One region of the Bradyrhizobium sp. SZCCHNRI20481 genome, then DNA from elsewhere that is predicted to be linked to it. Evidence: predicted binding sites of a transcription regulator. Region 1 holds the regulator's gene; each other region holds the start of a gene.
The links. Region 1 encodes LexA, which represses DNA repair genes until DNA is damaged. Its sites were predicted from a motif close to TGTTCNNNNTGTGTTCNG; they were not measured.
Positions count from the first base shown of each region.

Region 1 (4,603 bases):
TGGTGGCGGACATCCTGCACACGACCGAGCGCGCCGCCTGTCGCGCGGCTGCTGGATAGAACGCGGGGCGGGAGCTAATCGGAACGGCGCATCGGCCAACGCCTTGGCACTGCGGTCGACCTTCTGCGCACTGATTGCAGGGTTTCTCGCGCGGTCGTGAGGCAGCGGCCCGGACGCGGCCAACATCAGACGATCAGAAGGCAGGAAGCGGCCTGAGCCCTTGGCCGGGCCGTGCGCGTTCGGTTAGAAGGCGACTCATTCGATCTGCCGTCTCCGTCCGAAGGAACTCTCATGGCCCTGATGCCGGTGTCTGATGCGTTGTCCGCCGTGCTCGCCGGCGCCGAGCCGCTGGCCGAGGAGCTGGTGACGCTGGACGAGGCCCATCACCGCATCCTGGCCCGCGACCTCGCGGCGCTGCGGACGCAGCCGCCCGAGGCGATGTCGGCGATGGACGGCTACGCCGTGCGCGCGGCGGACGCAGCCCAGGCCAAGGTGCGGCTGAGGGTGATCGGCGAGGTCGCGGCGGGGCGGCCGTTCGATCGCGTGGTCGGACCCGGCGAGGCGGCGCGCATCTTCACTGGTGGCGTTGTCCCTGAGGGCGCCGACGCGGTGGTGATCCAGGAGGACACGATCGCCGAAGATGGCCACGTCGTGATCACCGAGGCCGCGATCAAGGGCCGGCACATCCGGCCCGCCGGCGTCGACTTTCATGAGGGCATGGTGCTGCTGAAGGCGGGCCGCCGGCTCAGCGACCGCGACCTGTCGCTGGCGGCCAGCATGAATCATCCGGCACTGCCGGTGCGGCGCCGGCCGAAGGTGGCGCTGCTCGCCACCGGCGACGAGCTCGTGATGCCTGGCTCGACGCCCGGCCCGGGCCAGATCGTCTATTCCAACGGCTACGCCCTGCGGGCGCTGGTGCGCAGCGAGGGCGCGACACCGATCGATCTCGGCATCGCCGCGGATACGATGGAGGCCACGATCGCCGGGATCCGGCGGGCGCGCGAGGCCAAGGCCGACATCCTGATCACGACCGGCGGCGCCTCGGTCGGCGATCACGACCTCGTCAAGCAGGCGCTCGAAGCCGAGGGCGTCGAGATGGCGTTCTGGAAGATCGCGATGCGGCCGGGCAAGCCGATGATGCACGGACGGCTCGGCGACATGAGGGTGATCGGACTGCCCGGCAATCCGGTGTCGTCCTATGTCTGCGCCATCCTGTTCCTGGTGCCGCTGATTCGGCGGCTGCTCGGCCGCGACGAAGCTCGCATGCCACGCGAGACCGCCCTGCTCGGCCGCGAACTCGGGGCCAACGATTCGCGCGAGGACTATCTGCGGGCGCAGCTCGAGGAGCGCGCCGACGGCACCCTGATCGCAACGCCGGTGACCCAGCAGGATTCGTCGCTGCTCGGCAATCTCGCGCTCTCGCAGGCGCTGGTGATCCGGCGGGCGTTTGCGCCGAAGGCCGCCGCCGGCAGCCCGTGCGAGATCCTGCGCCTGCCGAGCTAGGCCGTTTCCCCCCGGCAAAGCCCGGTCCGTTCACTACAATTTAAGGATTGCGGAACACACATCGAACATATAGTGTCCGTTCATGATTTGTTTTTAGTATGTTGCGGGCGACGCGATGATGGTCCGACTCCAAGGCGCTCTCAGCCGGTTTGTGCTCAAGGCGCAGCTCCTGGACTCGGACGACAACAAACTGGGGACCAGGTCGAGATGCTGACGCGCAAACAGTACGAACTTCTGCGGTTCATCAACGAGCGGCTCAAGGAAGCCGGCGTGCCGCCGTCCTTCGACGAGATGAAGGATGCGCTCGATCTGCGCTCGAAGTCCGGCATTCATCGCCTGATCACGGCGCTCGAGGAGCGCGGCTTCATCCGCCGGCTGCCCAACCGCGCCCGCGCGATCGAGGTGATCAAGCTGCCCGAGCTGTCACAGGCCGCCAACAACCGCCGCGGCTTCACCCCATCGGTGATCGAGGGCAATCTCGGCAAGGTGCGCACCAGCAGTCCCGCGCTGGACGATGGCGAGCGCCCCGTCGCGGTGCCGGTGATGGGCCGCATCGCCGCCGGTACCCCGATCGAGGCGCTACAGACGCGCAGCCACACCATCAGCGTGCCTGCCGACATGCTCGGCAACGGCGATCACTATGCGCTCGAGGTGCGCGGCGACTCCATGGTCGATGCCGGCATCCTCGACGGCGACATGGCGCTGATCCAGCGCAACGAGACCGCCGACACCGGCGACATCGTGGTAGCGCTCATCGACGACGAGGAAGCGACGTTGAAGCGCTTCCGCCGCCGCGGCGCATCGATCGCGCTGGAGCCGGCCAACACCGCCTACGAGGTCCGCATCCTGCCGCCGAACCGGGTGAAGATCCAAGGCAAGCTGGTCGGGCTGTATCGCAAGTACTGATCGCGGACGCGATCGGTCGATCGGCGACGGGCGCACGCGCTTCGCCGCCGATCGAAATTGGTCACACGCGAATGCACCTCAGGATGTGCAGCGCGGCATGCTCAAACGCTTGTGATCGCCCGCGGGCGCACGCGGTGCAGATCAGCGCAGAATTGCCGTGAAGCGCGCGCTAACATCACCATCGATGTCCACTCTGATAGAGGCCTGCGCCTGTCCGGGGGGAGCGTGGGTCGGCTATCTCTCAACGAGGAGCGATCCGATGTGTGACTACAGCCTCCATGCGGTTGCGTCCCGTCCCGCCAAGGTCGGCGAGACGTTGATCTCGACGACGTTTCGCGGCACCGCCACCCGCGGCTTCGCCCTCGAGAGCGAGCCGACCGTCGCCGTCTGCATGCTGCCCGGCACCGAGTTGGCATTTGTCGAGGACGTCCGCTACGACAGCCGCTGGCTCTGGACCCGGACGATCCGCGAGCGCGTCGCGAAGTTCAACAGCATCGAGACGCACATCCCCGATCGCCATCACGACGCGATCGAATTCGCCGACGGCCGCCACGTGCTGGTGACCCAGCTCTGCGAGGGCCAGCGCGTCACCGTGCTACAATTGCCGGTCAGCAAGCAGCCGGCCGAGCGCCGCCCGGGCGTGGCGGAGGACGTTCCGGCTTCGCAGGCCACACCGATTCGCCGCATCAGCATCACCTGAGCGCCTGCGCGTCCGCATTTCTCTCGGTCATGAGCGAGCTTTCGGCCGGGGGAGATTTGGTTTCTGCAAGCGCAAGGTCCTTTCGGGCGACCCTCACGCTCCGGCATCGCATCGAATAGGAACGACATCCCTCGGCCAGCATTGTGTGCCGGGGGAGCTTGCCGCCGCGGTCAACAAGATCGATTGGAACAAGGCTGACCGGATCACCGAGCCCGACCGCTACATGCTTGCGTTCGGATGGCTGACGGTCACGGCTGATGACATCGCCATCTGGCAACGATATCCGGGCGCTGCGTTCACGCTGGTCGAAGGTCCCTCGCTGTTCGATGGACCCGACGACACCGAGTATCATCTCGGCACGTTGTATCATCTCAGCACGTTCGAGCTGTCCGGCGCTCAATCCTGTTCGCCCTGCTCCGTCTCCGGCGGCGTCGCGTCCTGAAGCCGCGACACCGGCGCACGCGGCGTCAGCGTCGTGTCGAACTCGCCGGCCTCGGCGGGCGCCGGCCACCACGGGCGATCGGTGCCGCCAGCGCGCACCGGCGTGACGGAGAAGCCGGTGCCCCGCTGCACCAGCATCAAGGCGCCCTGCTGCTGCAGGCGCTGGCGATCGATGACGGCCGCCGCGCAGGATGACGGCACGGCGCGCGCGGTGACGATCAGCGCGGCACGGGCGCAATCATCGTCGAGCGCCTCGGCGCGCAGGGTCAAGGCGGCGAATCGGCCGTCGGCCATCGCGACCACGCAGCCCGCCTCGTCGCAGGAGACGCCATCGGCGAGCGATGAATCCGCCGGCAGCCGGGCATCGGCGTCGGCCGCGAGCCACTCCTTGGTGGCGAACACGTCCTTGCCGGTGCGCATCACATGCAGGCGTCCGTCACGGCCGCGCACCGCCACCGTGCGCCCGTCGCCGGCGATCAGGACGTCGGGCAGCGGCGTCGTGGCGGCCCACGCGGTGGCCACCACGAGCCCGACGGCGCCCGACCAGCGCAGCGGTGTGCGCAGCAGGCCGATCAGGATGACGCCGAGGCTGGCCAGGATCAGCGGACCGATGCCGAAGCCCGGGATGCGCCCGACCGCGCCGGGCAGCGCCGCCACCCAGCGCGTCACCGCGATCATCCAGTCGATGCCGAGGCCCATCAGCGTCCACCAGGGACCGTCGAGCCCGAACGGCGCCGCCAGCAGGCCGAGCAGTCCGGCGGGCATCACCAGCACCGAAACCACCGGCATCGCCGCGAGATTGGCGAGCACGCCATAGGGCGTGACGCGATGGAAGTGGAACGCGGCATAGGGCGTGGTCGCAAGCCCCGCGATCAGCGAGGCCAGCAGCAGCATCGCAAGCTCGCGGCCGCCCCACAGCGCGATGCGCTGCGCCGGGGAGCTGTCCGGCGTCGCAAACAGTTTGGGCAGGCCGAACTGCACCAGCGCGACCAGGCCGAGCGTCGCCGCGAACGACATCTGGAAGCTCGGATGCACCAGCGCTTCGGGTGCCGC
Region 1 is NZ_JAUEUE010000002.1:133,929-138,531, reverse strand. Features, by position in the region: gene QX132_RS03145 (LysR family transcriptional regulator) at 1-59, shown strand, start outside; gene glp (gephyrin-like molybdotransferase Glp) at 292-1,503, shown strand; gene lexA (transcriptional repressor LexA) at 1,711-2,409, shown strand; gene QX132_RS03130 (hypothetical protein) at 2,669-3,109, shown strand; gene QX132_RS03125 (hypothetical protein) at 3,255-3,551, shown strand; gene QX132_RS03120 (ComEC/Rec2 family competence protein) at 3,506-4,603, opposite strand, start outside.

Region 2 (4,603 bases), 120 kb from region 1:
CCGGATGGTGCCGTCCTCGGCCAGGCGATGGCGCGGATCGTCGATCAGCGTGATGATGGCCTCGACGTCGCGCGCCGGCCAGTCGCGCGACATCAACGCCTCGCGCGCCGTCGCAGGATCGGGCGAGGTCCTGATGACCCTGATGACCTCGTCGATATTGGCCACGGCCACGGCAAGGCCGACCAGGATATGAGCGCGGTCGCGCGCCTTGTTGAGCAGGAACTTGGTCCTGCGCGTGACGACACGCTCGCGGAACGCGACGAAGATCGTCAGCAGGTCCTTCAACGTCATCGTCTGCGGGCGGCCGCCGTCGAGCGCCAGCATGTTGGCGGCGAAGCTCGTCTGCAGCGGCGTGAACTTGTAGAGCTGGTTGAGCACGACGTCCGGCACGGCGTCGCGCTTCAGCTCGACGACGACGCGGTAGCCGTCGCGGTCGCTTTCGTCGCGCAGGTCGGCGACGCCTTCGATCTTCTTCTCGCGCACCAGCTCGGCGATGCGCTCGACCATCGTGGCCTTGTTCACCTGGTAGGGGATCTCGGAGATGATGATCGCCTCGCGATCCTTGCGGATCGTGTCGATCGTCACCTTGCCGCGCATCATGATCGAGCCGCGGCCCAGATGGTAGGCCGAGCGGGCGCCCGCGCGGCCAAGAATGATGCCGCCGGTCGGGAAATCCGGCCCCGGAATGATGTTGATGAGGTCATCGATCGTGAGCGCGGGATTGTCGATCAGCGCGATGCAGGCATCGATCACCTCGCCGAGATTGTGCGGCGGGATGTTGGTGGCCATGCCGACCGCGATGCCGCCGGCGCCATTGACCAGCAGGTTCGGATATTTGGCCGGAAGAACCGACGGTTCCTTGTCCGAATTGTCGTAGTTCGGCTGGAAGTCGACGGTGTCCTTGTCGATGTCGTCGAGCAGCGGGATCGCCGACTTGGCGAGCTTGGCTTCGGTGTATCGATAGGCGGCCGGCGGATCGCCGTCGACGGAGCCGAAATTGCCCTGGCCGTCGATCAGCGGCACGCGCATCGAGAAGTCCTGCGCCATGCGCACCATGGCGTCGTAGATCGACTGGTCGCCATGCGGATGATATTTACCGATGACGTCGCCGACCACGCGCGCGGACTTGACGTATTTCTTGTCGGGCGTGTGCCCCTGCTCGTACATCGAATACAGGATGCGCCGGTGCACGGGCTTGAGGCCGTCGCGCGCATCGGGCAGCGCTCGCGACACGATCACGCTCATCGCGTAATCGAGGTAGGAGCGTTTCATCTCGTCGAGGATGGAAACGGGACGAATGTCGGAAGGTCCGCCCGGCTCGCCGGGCTTCTCATCTTCTTTATCGGACAAAGGGGATACCGGTCGGTTTTGACACGCGAAAATCGCTTGGAATCATATAGCGCAGGAGCGCGCCGCAGGCCACCCCCAAACCGAGGTGGGCTGCGCTTTTTCTGCTCGCCTTTCCAGGGACTTAACCACATGACACGGCTCCGCGAGGCTTGCTCGGGAACCGTCTCTGGCTAGGGCCCGAAGACCACCTTGTGCATGATCCGTCCGGGCAGCAGCGTGAACAGTCCGGCAATCACGAGGGCACCGGAAAACAGCGTGATCATGGCCCGGCGATGGGCCGCCACCCGATGGCGGTGCGCAGCCCACACCGCAAGCGGCAGCACGGCCAACGTGTAGAGCGACAGCAGGTGGATCGGGCTCCATGGCCCGACCAGCCGGATGGTGTGGATCCAGAACGAGCTGACCGCAACGGCCGCCATCAGCGCGACCCAGACCCAGCCGATCGTTCGATGCGGCAAGGTCCCCTTCGGGGCCGCGAACTGGACGAGTCCCAGCGCAAACGCCGTCATCGCGGCGACGGCGTGCAGCTGGACGGCGGGTTCAGCAGCGAGCAGCGGTGCGAAGCTCATGCAACACCCCCGTGGTCAGACGGCAGCGGCCTGAACGTCGTGCGGCCGCCCCTGCGCCTCAGAACGGAATGTCGTCGTCCATGTCGCTGTTGCGTCCGCCACCACCGGCCGAAGCGACCGCGCGGCGCGGCGGCGCCATCGACGGACCGCTGCTGCCGAAATCGCCGCCACCCATGTCATCGGAGAAGCTGCCGCCACCGCCGCCGCCCCGGCCATCGAGCATCGTCAAGGTCGAGTTGAAGCCCTGCAGAACGACCTCGGTCGAGTACTTCTCGACACCGCTCTGGTCGGTCCATTTGCGGGTCTGCAGCGCGCCCTCGATGTAAACCTTGGCGCCCTTCTTCAGATACTGCTCGGCGACCTTGCAAAGACCCTCGTTGAAGATCACCACGCGGTGCCACTCGGTCTTTTCCTTGCGCTCGCCGGTCGCCTTGTCGCGCCACGTTTCCGACGTCGCAATGCTTAGATTGGCGATCGGCCGCCCATCCTGCGTACGCCGGATCTCGGGGTCCTTGCCAAGATTGCCGACCAGAATCACCTTGTTCACACTACCCGCCATCACCACTCTCCCGCGGTTCTCGATCATCGGACCGGCCGTCCACACCGGCCTCACGGCGTCCGGTGGCTAACCCTTCCTCTCGCGGCGGACCCTATACGGTTGCCGCGCGGTCCACCCGCCCTGTCCATTGCTTATCCACATATAGCAGGCGGAAGGCCATTGTTCCAGTTTTGTTCGCGCGCATATGTCCACAACCGTGCGTCGAGTTCCGCGGAACTCGACGGAACCGCAAGTCCTCGCAAATGGAACCAGGAAAAAGTTCCCTATTCACGAAAAAGGGATTAACTTTCATCAAGTTAGCTCGCCGCACTTCCTCCTCGGCTGTGGCTTTTGGGAGACGGTATCCAGGGTTGAATAGCGTATATTTCTGGACGGATTGGGGCCGCAAGCGTGGTCGCACCAACTTCACAGAAGTGCGTCTCCGGGGACCAATTGGAGACGCCCAACGCGGGAGACTTGGGATGAAAAGAATTTTTCTCGGAGCTGTCAGCTTAATGGTTTTGGGGGCGCTGACGCCGGCGGGAGCCGCCGATCTCGCCGCCCGCCCGTACACGAAGGCCCCGGTGGTGGCGCCGGCGCCACTTCCGACCTGGGCCGGTTTCTATCTCGGTCTGCAGGGCGGCGGCGGCTGGGGCCGAAGCAACGAGACCTTCTTCGGAGCGCCCAATACGGCGATCTTTGCCGGCACCCAGAACTATAACACCAGCGGCGGCTTCATCGGCGGTGTGGTCGGCTACAACTGGCAGGTCGACAACATCGTGTTCGGTCTCGAGGGCGACTATCACTGGGCCGACATCAACGGCCGGTCGGGCGTCATCAACGCCGGTCTCGGCGATACCTACTTCACCAGGCTGCGCGGCTTTGGCGACATCAAGGGCCGCCTCGGCTGGGCTGCGGGTCCGGCGCTGTTCTTTGTCAGCGGCGGCGCTGCCGTCGGCGATCTCCAACACCGCTACGACGCAGCGCTCAATGGCGGCGCGGCGAATAGCTTCGCTCAGAACAACTGGCGCTGGGGTTGGACGATCGGTGCCGGCGCCGAGTACATGTTCGCGCCGAACTGGTCGGCCAAGGTCGAATACAACTATCTCGACTTCGGCAAGAGCTCGATTCAGTACAGCGCGGTTCCGGCCAATCGCTCCGAGTGGAGCGACACCGTGCACACCGTCAAGGCCGGCGTCTCCTATCACTTCAGCGGCCCGATCGTGTCGCGCTACTGATTGCACGCGCAAATCGAATGTGTCGAAAGGCCGGCTTCGCGCCGGCCTTTTTTGTGTGCCAGAACCGGTACTTGCTGGGCCGTTGTGTCATTTGGGTGACGGCTTTTTACGACGGAAGGGGCTATCAAGGTCCGGCGGGTGGGCGTTGGTGAGAGTGTGCGTGCGGGCGTCGGACTTGGTTTGGGGAATGCGATGAGAAGGCTGTTGCTGGGGGCGACAACTTCGCTGGCGCTGGGGATTGCGCCGGCCATCGCTGCCGACTTGCCCGCGCGCACCTTCACCAAAGCGCCTGCGATGATCACGACGATCTATGATTGGAGTGGCTTCTATATCGGCCTGAATGCCGGTGGCGCATCGGCCCGCACCTGCTGGACCAACAAGGTCAGCTTCGCCGGCGTGGCCGCAACCAACGCGGAAGGCTGCCATGATACGACCGGCGCGCTGGCTGGCGGCCAGATCGGCTATCGCTGGCAGGCCGGCGGCTGGGTGTTCGGCGTCGAAGGCCAGGGAAACTGGGCCAACCTCAAGGGCAGCAACACCAGCCAGTTGGTCCCGCCCGTGACCAACCAGACCAAGATCAATGGGATCGGCTTGCTCACCGGCCAGATCGGCTATTCCTGGAACAACGTGCTCTGGTACGTGAAGGGCGGCGCCGCGGTTGCGGGTGAGAAGTACAACGGTCTGTCCACGGCAACTGGCGGTGTGCTCGACCAGTCCAGCGCCACGCGCTGGGGTGCGGCTGTCGGCACCGGCGTCGAGGTCGGCTTCGCCAAGAACTGGTCGGTCGCAGCCGAATACGAGCACCTGTTCATGGGCAACCGCACCCTGGGCTTCTCGGGCGTTCCCGGTGGAGCCGCGGGCCGGACCGATGCGGTCGGCCAGGACGTCGACATGGCGACGGTCCGCGT
Region 2 is NZ_JAUEUE010000002.1:256,460-261,062, reverse strand. Features, by position in the region: gene gyrA (DNA gyrase subunit A) at 1-1,350, opposite strand, end outside; gene QX132_RS03735 (DUF2306 domain-containing protein) at 1,521-1,919, opposite strand; gene QX132_RS03730 (single-stranded DNA-binding protein) at 1,978-2,478, opposite strand; gene QX132_RS03725 (outer membrane protein) at 2,940-3,695, shown strand; gene QX132_RS03720 (outer membrane protein) at 3,888-4,603, shown strand, end outside.
Region 2: QX132_RS03730 (single-stranded DNA-binding protein) is a predicted target of LexA. The motif match lies at 2,639-2,656, and genes of this name have one in related genera.

Region 3 (4,603 bases), on a different contig from region 1:
ACCGGCGGCCTGACCGCGGGATACAATTGGCAGAACGGCCCGTGGGTGTTCGGCGCCGAGGGCGACATCAACCTGACCGGCGCCAACGACACCTTCGCGCCGTGGAAGTTCTCGAACCCGTGGTTCGGCACATTGCGCGGCCGCGCCGGCTACGCCTTCAACAACATCCTGTTCTACGGCACCGGCGGCCTCGCCTTTGGCGGCCTGCGCGCCGAGACCTTCGGTCTTTCGGAATCGCACACCACGGTGGGCTGGACGCTCGGTGCCGGCACCGAGTTCGGCCTGGCGCAGAACTGGACCGCCAAGATCGAGTATCTCTACGTCGATCTCGACAGCAGCAATTTCGTGATCACGGGGGCGAAGAACGACTATCGGTTTGGAATTGTGCGCGCAGGCATCAACTTCCACTTCTGATGGCAACGAGGGAATAGGAAGAAGAAACGTCCAACGACAACCTCCCGGCCGCTCGCGCGGCCGGGATTTTTTTGTCGGAGTCCCTTTTGTCGTAGTGCTCCGTGCAATCTGGAGGTATGCAGCATCGCGCGCGGCCTGCACGTACGAGCCGGCAATGCTGTGCACGCGAGCCGGCGGCGCTGCCGGCAGCTTCCAAACGAACGAATGAGGTGCCGTCGAGGCGCCCGCGGCTGCAGTCTCACGCTGGTGCGTGAACCGTCGCCTGGTGGGCTCGCCCTAAGACGACAGGACCAGGTTCACCGCCTTCGGGCCCTTGCCCTTCTTGTCCGGCTCGACCTCGAAGCTGATCCGTTGTCCCTCGGTCAGATCCTTCAGGCCCGCGCGCTCCACCGCCGTGATGTGCACGAACACGTCGCGTCCACCGTCGTCCGGCTTGATGAAGCCGTAGCCGCGCTCACCATTGAAGAACTTGACCGTCCCAGTCATGGCCATCGGGAAACTCCTCCCCCGCAATGCTTCCTCCACTGCGCGCTCTGCGCAGCGTCCGACCGGACATCACTTTGATCGGAAAGCGTTGGCCACCTTAACGCCCAGCGCTCGCCACGCCGGATCGTCTGGATCTTGTTAGGCCTTGATCACCCCGCCGCAACCATTCGCGGAAGCGGAACGTAAAGCCAGTCTTACAATCAGACACAATAATACGGTTCCGCGCCGATTGACTACGGCTTTTCGACCAGTCGCCGTTTCAAGCTTTGGGGAATTCGATCCGGAAGCGCGCCGCGCCGCCCTGGCCGAGCGGCTTCTGCAGTTCCTGCAGGATGAGCTTCAACTCGTCATGCAATGTCCAGGGCGGGTTGACGATCAGCAGCCCGGTCGAGGTCAGCGCCTCGCCTTCGATCTGCGGCGCAACACTGAACTCGATCCGCAGCACCTTGCCCGGCGGCTTGGCCGCGGCCGCGAGCGCCGCGACGCGATCGGTCAGCTCTTCCGTCGCACGCCGGTTCTTGGCGGGATACCAGAGCACGTAGATACCGGTGGTCCACTTTGCGAAGGCCGCAGCAAAGCGGTCCGCGAGCCGCTCGAACTCATCCTTCGCCTCGAACGCCGGATCAATCAGCACCACGCCCCGGCGCTCGTTCGGCGGCACGAAGGCGGGCAGGGCGACCCAGCCGTCGAGATCGACGACGCGGGCCTGGGTGTCGCGGCGCAACTGATCGATCAGCTGCTTGCGGGGGATCGGCGCGAGCTCGCACAGGGTCATGCGGTCCTGCGGCCGCAGCAGCGCGCGCGCGATCAGCGGCGAGCCGGGATAGGCGACGAGCTCGGCCTTCGGATTGAACGATCTGATGATGTCGAGATAGGGCGACAAGAGTGCATAGGCCTGCTCGGAGAAGCGCGCCTGCAGCACGCGAGCGATGCCGGTGAGGAACTCGCCACTGCGGATGGCCTCGTCGCCGGTGAGATCGTACAGGCCTGCGCCGGCATGGGTGTCGATCACCCGGAACGCAGCGGGCTTCTCCTGGAGGTAGACCAGGATGCGCGTCAGCACGATGTGCTTGATGACGTCGGCAAAGCCGCCGGCGTGAAAGGCGTGTCGGTAGTTCATGCGGTACGAGTTACGCCGTTCCGCGTCAAAAGGGTACCCCGTCGATGCGCCGGATGGATCCAGAGAGCATCGGATCAGCGCCGCGGCGAGAGGCGCCGCAGGCCGACCCACTGCGGTCGCCCCGCTAGCCGCCGCGCACCGGCGGCATGTTGACCTCGTCGCGCCGGCAGGCCTGGCGGTCGATCTCGTCGCAGTTGCGAAACTCCAGATCCTTCGACAGGCAGATCCGGACCTCGCTCAGCCTGGTGCGGTTGCAGGTGACGGCAATGCCCGATGTCGTGAGCTTGGGGTTGGCCTTGATGAAGGCCTCCTCGACCGCCCCCGGCGCCACCGTCTTGGCCTCCGCGAGATCGAGGAATTCCGGCGGGATCTTGATGGCGGCGCGGGCCTTGCGGATGATTTCGAAGTAGGCCTTCGCGGACAGGCCGGCGCAGGTGCCGTGCTTGTCCCACTCGTTGTAGATCAGGCCCGGCGCCGGCATCAGGTCGAGCATCGAGGTCATGATGTTGCGCGGCAGGCGCGGCGCCGGCTGCTCGCAATATTCGGGGTAGCCGTTCTCGTATTGCGGCCACAGCCCGTGCACGACGAACGAGTAGGGCCGGCCGCCGCACTGCTGGGACCGGTTGCCGCGGCCGCCTCGTTCCTCGGCTTCGGCACAGTACGAGGGCGACCAGGATAGCGAGAGAACGTAGAAGTCGAACGCGCCCGGCGCGTTCTGGCGACGGTCCTGCGCCTCGGCGGAGCCAGCCGCGAGCACACCCACCAAGAGGGCAAAGCAGGCGATCGTTATGGACAACAGGACGGCAGGTCGGCGCAGGCAATCGAACATGGCGAACTCCCCGGACAATGCCAGGAGCCTAGCAGCGCGTTGGAACATTTCAAGAACAAAATGGCTGCCCCGAGGCAGCCATTCGTCAGCCGGCCGCCCGCGCGAGCGGCCGATGGTCCGACAAAATCGAATCAGGGCTTGGCGGCGCGGCAGGCCGGATTGAAGGCCCAGTTGCGATCGAGGCCGACGACGCAGAACTCGACGCCCTGGTCATAGCCGGCGAAGCCGCCATCCTCGATGATCGAGAAGTTGACGGTGCGCGCCTTGCCGTCGCTGATCATCACGCTGCCGGTGCAGAAGCGGCGCGGAATATTGTCGGACTGCCAGGGGCGGAAGGCGATCTCATGGACGTTGGCGACGCCGGTGATCGTCAGCGAGGAATTCCAGAAGGTGCTCTCCTTGTCCTGGAATCGCGACACGATGGTCGGAATGGCCGCCTCGCAGGGGGCAACCCGGCCTTCGTACTTCGGACCGGAGAGCCAGAAATTCATTTCGAGCGGATTGGCGGCCTGAGCCGGGGCGGTGGCGACGATAGCGGCAAGCAGCGCGCCACAGGCGGCGCCGAACATCTTGAAAGGTGAGCTGAAGTCGCGCATGGGCCGTCCGCAAGGCTGATCCGGGAGCGTGGACCGTGCCGCGGCGGCCACAGGAGGTCAAGTGCAACGCGGCAACACTCCACGATTAGTCCTGTTAACGCGAGGCTGGTGTTCTTTTCTTGACCGCACAGGACCTTTAGGATGGCAGGCCAGCTCAAGGAGAATGCAATGCGGACGCTGAAGGCCGGACTCGTGAAGACTGCAGGCCTCGTGGCCGTCGGGATGCTGCTGGCTACCGCATCGGCCCACGCCGACGTGGTGCCGCCCTTCAAGGGCAACGACACCGGCGGCATCATCGCCTACCAGCTGGCCCAGCGCACGGATGCGCGCCAGCTCGCGGTCGATCATTGCGCCTCCTACGGCAAGGTCGCGAAGTTCCGCGCCGTCGATGCGCGCTATGGCGGCTACGTCTCGTTCGCCTGCCGCTGGGTGCCCTATGGCTCGGCGCAACGGCCGCTGCGGACGCTGTACTAACGTTCTCCTAATTGCCATCTTTTGGCGGCATTCGCTCCGACATCGCGCAACGAGCCGGAACGGAACACATGACCTGCACACGCACTGCCATCGGCCTTCTGGCCTGCTGTCTCCTCAGCGTGACCGCGAGTCACGAGGCCCGTGCCGTGGACCTGCCGGTGCGCAAGGCGGGCCTGTGGGAATTGAAGATGGTCAGGTCCGGCGGCCAGCTGCCGGAGATGACCATGCAGCACTGCACCGACGAGACCACCGACAGGGACATGAACAACATGGCCTCGCCGATGGCGCAGCAGGTCTGCTCCAAGCAGGACATCCAGAAGACCGCAACCGGCTATGTCAGTGATGCCGTCTGCAGCTTCGGCGGCATGAACACGACCTCGCATGCCGACATCACCGGTGACTTCAACTCGGCCTACACGGTGAAGACCACCTCGCGCATCCAGGGCGGTGCCGCCGGCGCCGCCAAGGAAACCGCGATGACCATCGAGGCGAAGTGGCTCGGCGCCTGCAAGCCCGACCAGAAGGCCGGCGACATCGTCATGCCCGGCGGCATGAAGATGAATGTCAAGGACGTGAACAAGCTCAAGAACCTCATTCCGGGCGCCAAGCAGTAGGCGGGCGGCCGTTGCGTTTGGCGGCACGGGCGCAGAGACATGGATCGTCGCTCGTCGCTCATTCGCGGAC
Region 3 is NZ_JAUEUE010000007.1:380,267-384,869, reverse strand. Features, by position in the region: gene QX132_RS14460 (porin family protein) at 1-414, shown strand, start outside; gene QX132_RS14455 (cold-shock protein) at 691-906, opposite strand; gene QX132_RS14450 (23S rRNA (adenine(2030)-N(6))-methyltransferase RlmJ) at 1,160-2,020, opposite strand; gene QX132_RS14445 (ribonuclease T2) at 2,145-2,849, opposite strand; gene QX132_RS14440 (hypothetical protein) at 2,981-3,445, opposite strand; gene QX132_RS14435 (hypothetical protein) at 3,614-3,919, shown strand; gene QX132_RS14430 (DUF3617 domain-containing protein) at 3,988-4,533, shown strand; gene QX132_RS14425 (NAD(P)H-quinone oxidoreductase) at 4,592-4,603, opposite strand, start outside.
Region 3: QX132_RS14445 (ribonuclease T2) is a predicted target of LexA. The motif match lies at 2,890-2,907, and genes of this name have one in related genera.

Region 4 (4,603 bases), on a different contig from region 1:
CGGCCGCGAGCGTCTCCAGGGTCGGGACGTCTCCGGCGCAGGCCATTACCACGTCGGGCTCCTCATCGGCGGGCTCGGTGCCGGCCCAAGACCAGATGCCGATGCCGGCGTCGCAATGCGTCGCCGCCTCCTGCATCGACAGCCATTGTGGCGCGGGCTGCTTGCCGGCAACGATGACGTTGATGCGGTCGTAGGTGCGCAGGCAGTGGTCGGCGATCCACAGCAGCGTATTGGCGTCCGGCGGGAAGTAGATGCGGACGATATCCGCCTTCTTGTTGGCGACGAGGTCGACGAAGCCGGGGTCCTGATGGCTGAAGCCGTTATGGTCTTGCCGCCAGACATGCGAGGTCAGGAGATAGTTCAGCGACGCGATCGGGCGCCGCCACGGCAGCTCGCGTGACACCTTCAGCCATTTGGCATGCTGGTTGAACATGGAATCGATGATGTGGATGAAGGCCTCGTAGCAGGAGAACAGGCCATGGCGGCCGGTGAGCAGATAGCCTTCGAGCCAGCCCTGGCAGAGATGCTCGCTCAGCACCTCCATGACGCGGCCGTCATGCGCCAGATGGACGTCATAGGGCTCGATGCCCTCCATCCACACGCGCTCGGTGACCTCGAACACCGCATCGAGCCGGTTCGACGCCGTTTCGTCGGGACCCATGATGCGGAAGTTTCGGGTCTTCGCATTCAGCGTGATCACGTCGCGCAGGAACTTGCCGAGCTCGCGCGTCGCTTCAGCGATGGTCTGGCCTGGTGAGGACACCTCGATCGCGAAAGCTTGATAGTCCGGCAGCTTGAGCTCGCGCTTGAGCAGACCGCCATTGGCATGCGGATTGGCGCCCAGGCGTCGCTGCCCTTTCGGCGCCAGCGCCTGCAATTCCGGCCTGAGGCGGCCATGGGCGTCGAACAGCGTCTCCGGCTCGTAGCTCTTCAGCCAGGCTTCGAGCAGCGCGAGATGCTCCGGCTTGCTGCGGGGGTTGGCAATCGGCACCTGATGGGCGCGCCAGAAGCCTTCGACCTTGAGGCCGTCGACCTCCTTCGGCCCGGTCCAGCCCTTCGGGCTGCGCAACACGATCATCGGCCAGCGCGGCCGTTGGATCGTTGCATCCGGCTGACGCGCATTCTGCTGGATGGAGCGGATGCTCGCGAGCGCAACATCGAGCGCGTCCGCCATCTGCCGATGCATCGCCTTCGGCTCCGCGCCTTCGACGAACAGCGGCTCGTATCCGTAACCTTCAAACAGGCATTTGATCTCGGCATCGCCCATGCGGCCGAGCACGGTGGGATTGGCGATCTTGTAGCCGTTGAGATGCAGGATCGGCAGCACCGCCCCGTCATGGACCGGGTTCAGGAACTTGTTCGAATGCCAGGACGCGGCGAGCGGGCCGGTCTCGGCCTCGCCGTCGCCGACCACGCAGGCCACGATCAAATCGGGATTGTCGAACGCCGCACCATAGGCGTGGACCAGCGCGTAGCCGAGTTCACCGCCTTCATGGATCGAGCCCGGCGTCTCAGGCGCGGCATGGCTCGGGATGCCGCCGGGGAAGGAGAACTGCCGGAACAGCTTGCGCAGGCCATCGGCATCGCGCGTGATCTCCGGATAGATCTCGCTGTAGGTGCCTTCGAGATAGGTGTTGGCGACCATGCCCGGACCGCCATGGCCGGGGCCGCAGATGTAGATGACGCTGAGATCCTGCGCCTCGATGGCGCGGTTGAGATGGGCATAGATGAAGTTCAGGCCGGGCGTCGTCCCCCAGTGGCCGAGCAGGCGCGGCTTGATGTGCTCCGGTTTCAGCGGCTCGCGCAGCAGCGGATTGTCCAGCAGATAGATCTGCCCCACCGAGAGATAATTCGCCGCGCGCCAGTAGCGATCGAGCAGGTCGAGATCGTCGGCCGGGGTGGTCTGTTGGGGAGAAGTGATCTGCATGGGACCTCGCTTGCCTTCCGCTTCGCGCCTGCGGGATACTTTATGAGAGTAACGCCGCACCGTCCTGTTCCAGCGCACTTGCAGGATAGAACAGGAATGTGATGGCGGGCCTTGCGCCCGCGCAGAGCATGTGTGCGCCTTCGTTCTATTTTGTTCTTGTAATGTTCTGTTTGCGTGCTATGTCTTGGCCATGAGCCGAGCATCTTCACATGCCCTCAAGCGCCCGCCGGTCCCGGTGCCCTCCGAGCCGGCGGGCGCGCCTTCGTCAGGTCCTGGGAAGGACTTTCCCGAACTTGCGGTCGCCATCGAACGGGGCCGGCGCCGCGGCCGGGGTGCCCAATCCAACGCGAGCGGTCGCTACGAGGCGGAGGCCCGCGTTGTCTTCGATGATGGCTGGCAGAGCCTCGAGGAGCTGCCGCCGTTCAAGACGACGGTCGCGACCGACACCTCGCGCAAGGTCATCACCCGCAACGACTCGCCGGACATTGGTTTCGATCGCTCGATCAATCCGTATCGGGGCTGCGAGCACGGCTGTGTCTACTGCTTCGCGCGGCCGACCCATGCGTTTCTCGGGCTGTCGCCTGGTCTCGACTTCGAATCCAAGCTGTTCGTGAAGCCGGATGCGCCCGCGCTTCTGGAGAAGGAGCTGGCGGCCAGCGGCTACGAGCCGCGGATGATCGCGATCGGCACCAACACCGATCCCTATCAGCCGATCGAGCGCGAGCGGAAGATCATGCGCGGCATCCTCGAGGTGCTGGAAAAGGTTGGCCATCCCGTCGGGATCGTCACGAAGTCGGCGCTGGTGATGCGTGATGCCGACATCCTGGCGCGGATGGCCAAGAAGAACCTGGCGAAGGTTGCGATCTCCGTGACCACGTTGGATCCGAAGCTGGCGCGCACGATGGAGCCGCGGGCCTCGACGCCGTCGAAGCGGCTGGAGGCGCTGCAGGCGCTGTCCAAGGCCGGCATTCCGACCACGGTGATGGTGGCGCCGGTGATCCCGGCGCTCAACGACAGCGAGATCGAGCGCATTCTCGATGCCGCCGCCCATGCCGGCGTCAAGGAAGCGGCCTATGTGCTGCTGCGGCTGCCGCTGGAGGTGCGCGACCTGTTCCGGGAATGGCTGCTCGAGCATTATCCCGACCGCTACCGCCACGTCTTCACCCTGATCCGCGACATGCGCGGCGGCCGCGATTACGACTCGCAATGGGGCACGCGAATGAAGGGGACAGGCCCGATGGCCTGGATGATCGGCCGCCGCTTCGAGATCGCCTGCGAGAAGCTCGGGCTGAACAAGCGTCGGACCAAGCTGACGACCGATCATTTCGTCCGGCCGAAGGGCGGCGGCCAGCAGCTCAGCCTGTTCTGAAGCGTGCGGAGAGTAGGTGGAGAGTAAGTGATGGGCGCACAAGCGAGCGTTCCGCGGTTCACCGTCATCACACTCGGTGTGTCCGAGATGCGGCGGAGCATCGCCTTCTATACATTGCTCGGCTTCGTCCGAAAATTCCGCGCGACCGGCGAGGCCGTGGCATTCTTCGAGACCGGCGGGACGGTGCTGGCGATGTACCCGTGGGGCGCGCTCGCCGATGACGCGGGCGTGCCAGACGCACCGCGTCCACAGGCGTTCCGAGGCGTGACGCTGGCATGGAACTGCCGCTCGGAGGCTGAGGTCGATGCGGCGCTTGCGTCGGCGGTGGAGAAAGGTGCGATGCTGCTGAAACCGGCGCAACGGACCGACTATGGCAGTTATAGCGGCTATTCTCCGATCCGGACGGTCATGTCTGGGAAGTGGTGGTCGCGCCGGGGATTGATGTCGGCGAGGATGATCGAGTGCATCTGCCGGCGTAGTCGGTCGCCGGCAGGGGGCGAATAGCGGGGAATTGAGGCCCGTTCGGGTTGCGCCGCCGCCAGCCGTTTCGCACCATGGCGGCCATGATTCGCGATCAGTCAAAGAAGCCGGGCAGGGCGAAAGCAGCGAGCCGTGCCGTGGCGAAGAGCGCCCCTGCAAAGGCCGCGATCAAGCCTGCTGCCCCGGGTGCTGCCGGCAAGTCGGGCGGCAAGGGCGGCATCGCGGTGGCGCCGCCGAGCTTCCGGCGTGAGCGCGCGCTGTTGAAGCAGGGCGTCTGGCCGGTCGCGGGCTGCGACGAGGCGGGACGGGGGCCGCTGGCCGGTCCGGTGGTCGCTGCGGCTGTGATTCTCGATCCTGCGCGCATCCCCAGGGGTCTCGATGATTCCAAGCGCCTGAGCGCGGAGCAGCGCGAGGCGCTGTTCGACAAGATCTGCAAGACGTCGGCGTTTGCGGTGGCCGTCGCATCGCCGGCGCGAATCGATCGCGACAACATCCTGCGTGCCTCGCTCTGGGCGCTGTCGCGCGCCGTGAGGGCGCTGCCCGAGGCGCCGAAGCACGTCTTCGTCGACGGCCGCGACCGCATCGACGTCGATTGCGGCTGCGAGGCGGTGATTGGCGGCGATGGTCTGGTGATGTCGATTGCGGCCGCCTCGATCGTCGCCAAGGTCACGCGCGACCGGCTGATGTGCGCGCTGGCGCAGGATTGCCCGGGTTACGGCTTCGAGCAGCACAAGGGCTATGCTGTGCCGGAGCATCTCGCCGCGTTGGACCGGCTCGGCCCCTCGGTGCATCATCGCAGCCTGTTCGCGCCTGTCGTCGCCGCCCGG
Region 4 is NZ_JAUEUE010000013.1:33,428-38,030, forward strand. Features, by position in the region: gene QX132_RS21450 (phosphoketolase family protein) at 1-1,927, opposite strand, end outside; gene QX132_RS21455 (PA0069 family radical SAM protein) at 2,118-3,296, shown strand; partial or broken gene QX132_RS21460 (VOC family protein) at 3,327-3,775, shown strand; gene QX132_RS21465 (ribonuclease HII) at 3,851-4,603, shown strand, end outside.
Region 4: QX132_RS21455 (PA0069 family radical SAM protein) is a predicted target of LexA. The motif match lies at 2,079-2,096, and genes of this name have one in related genera.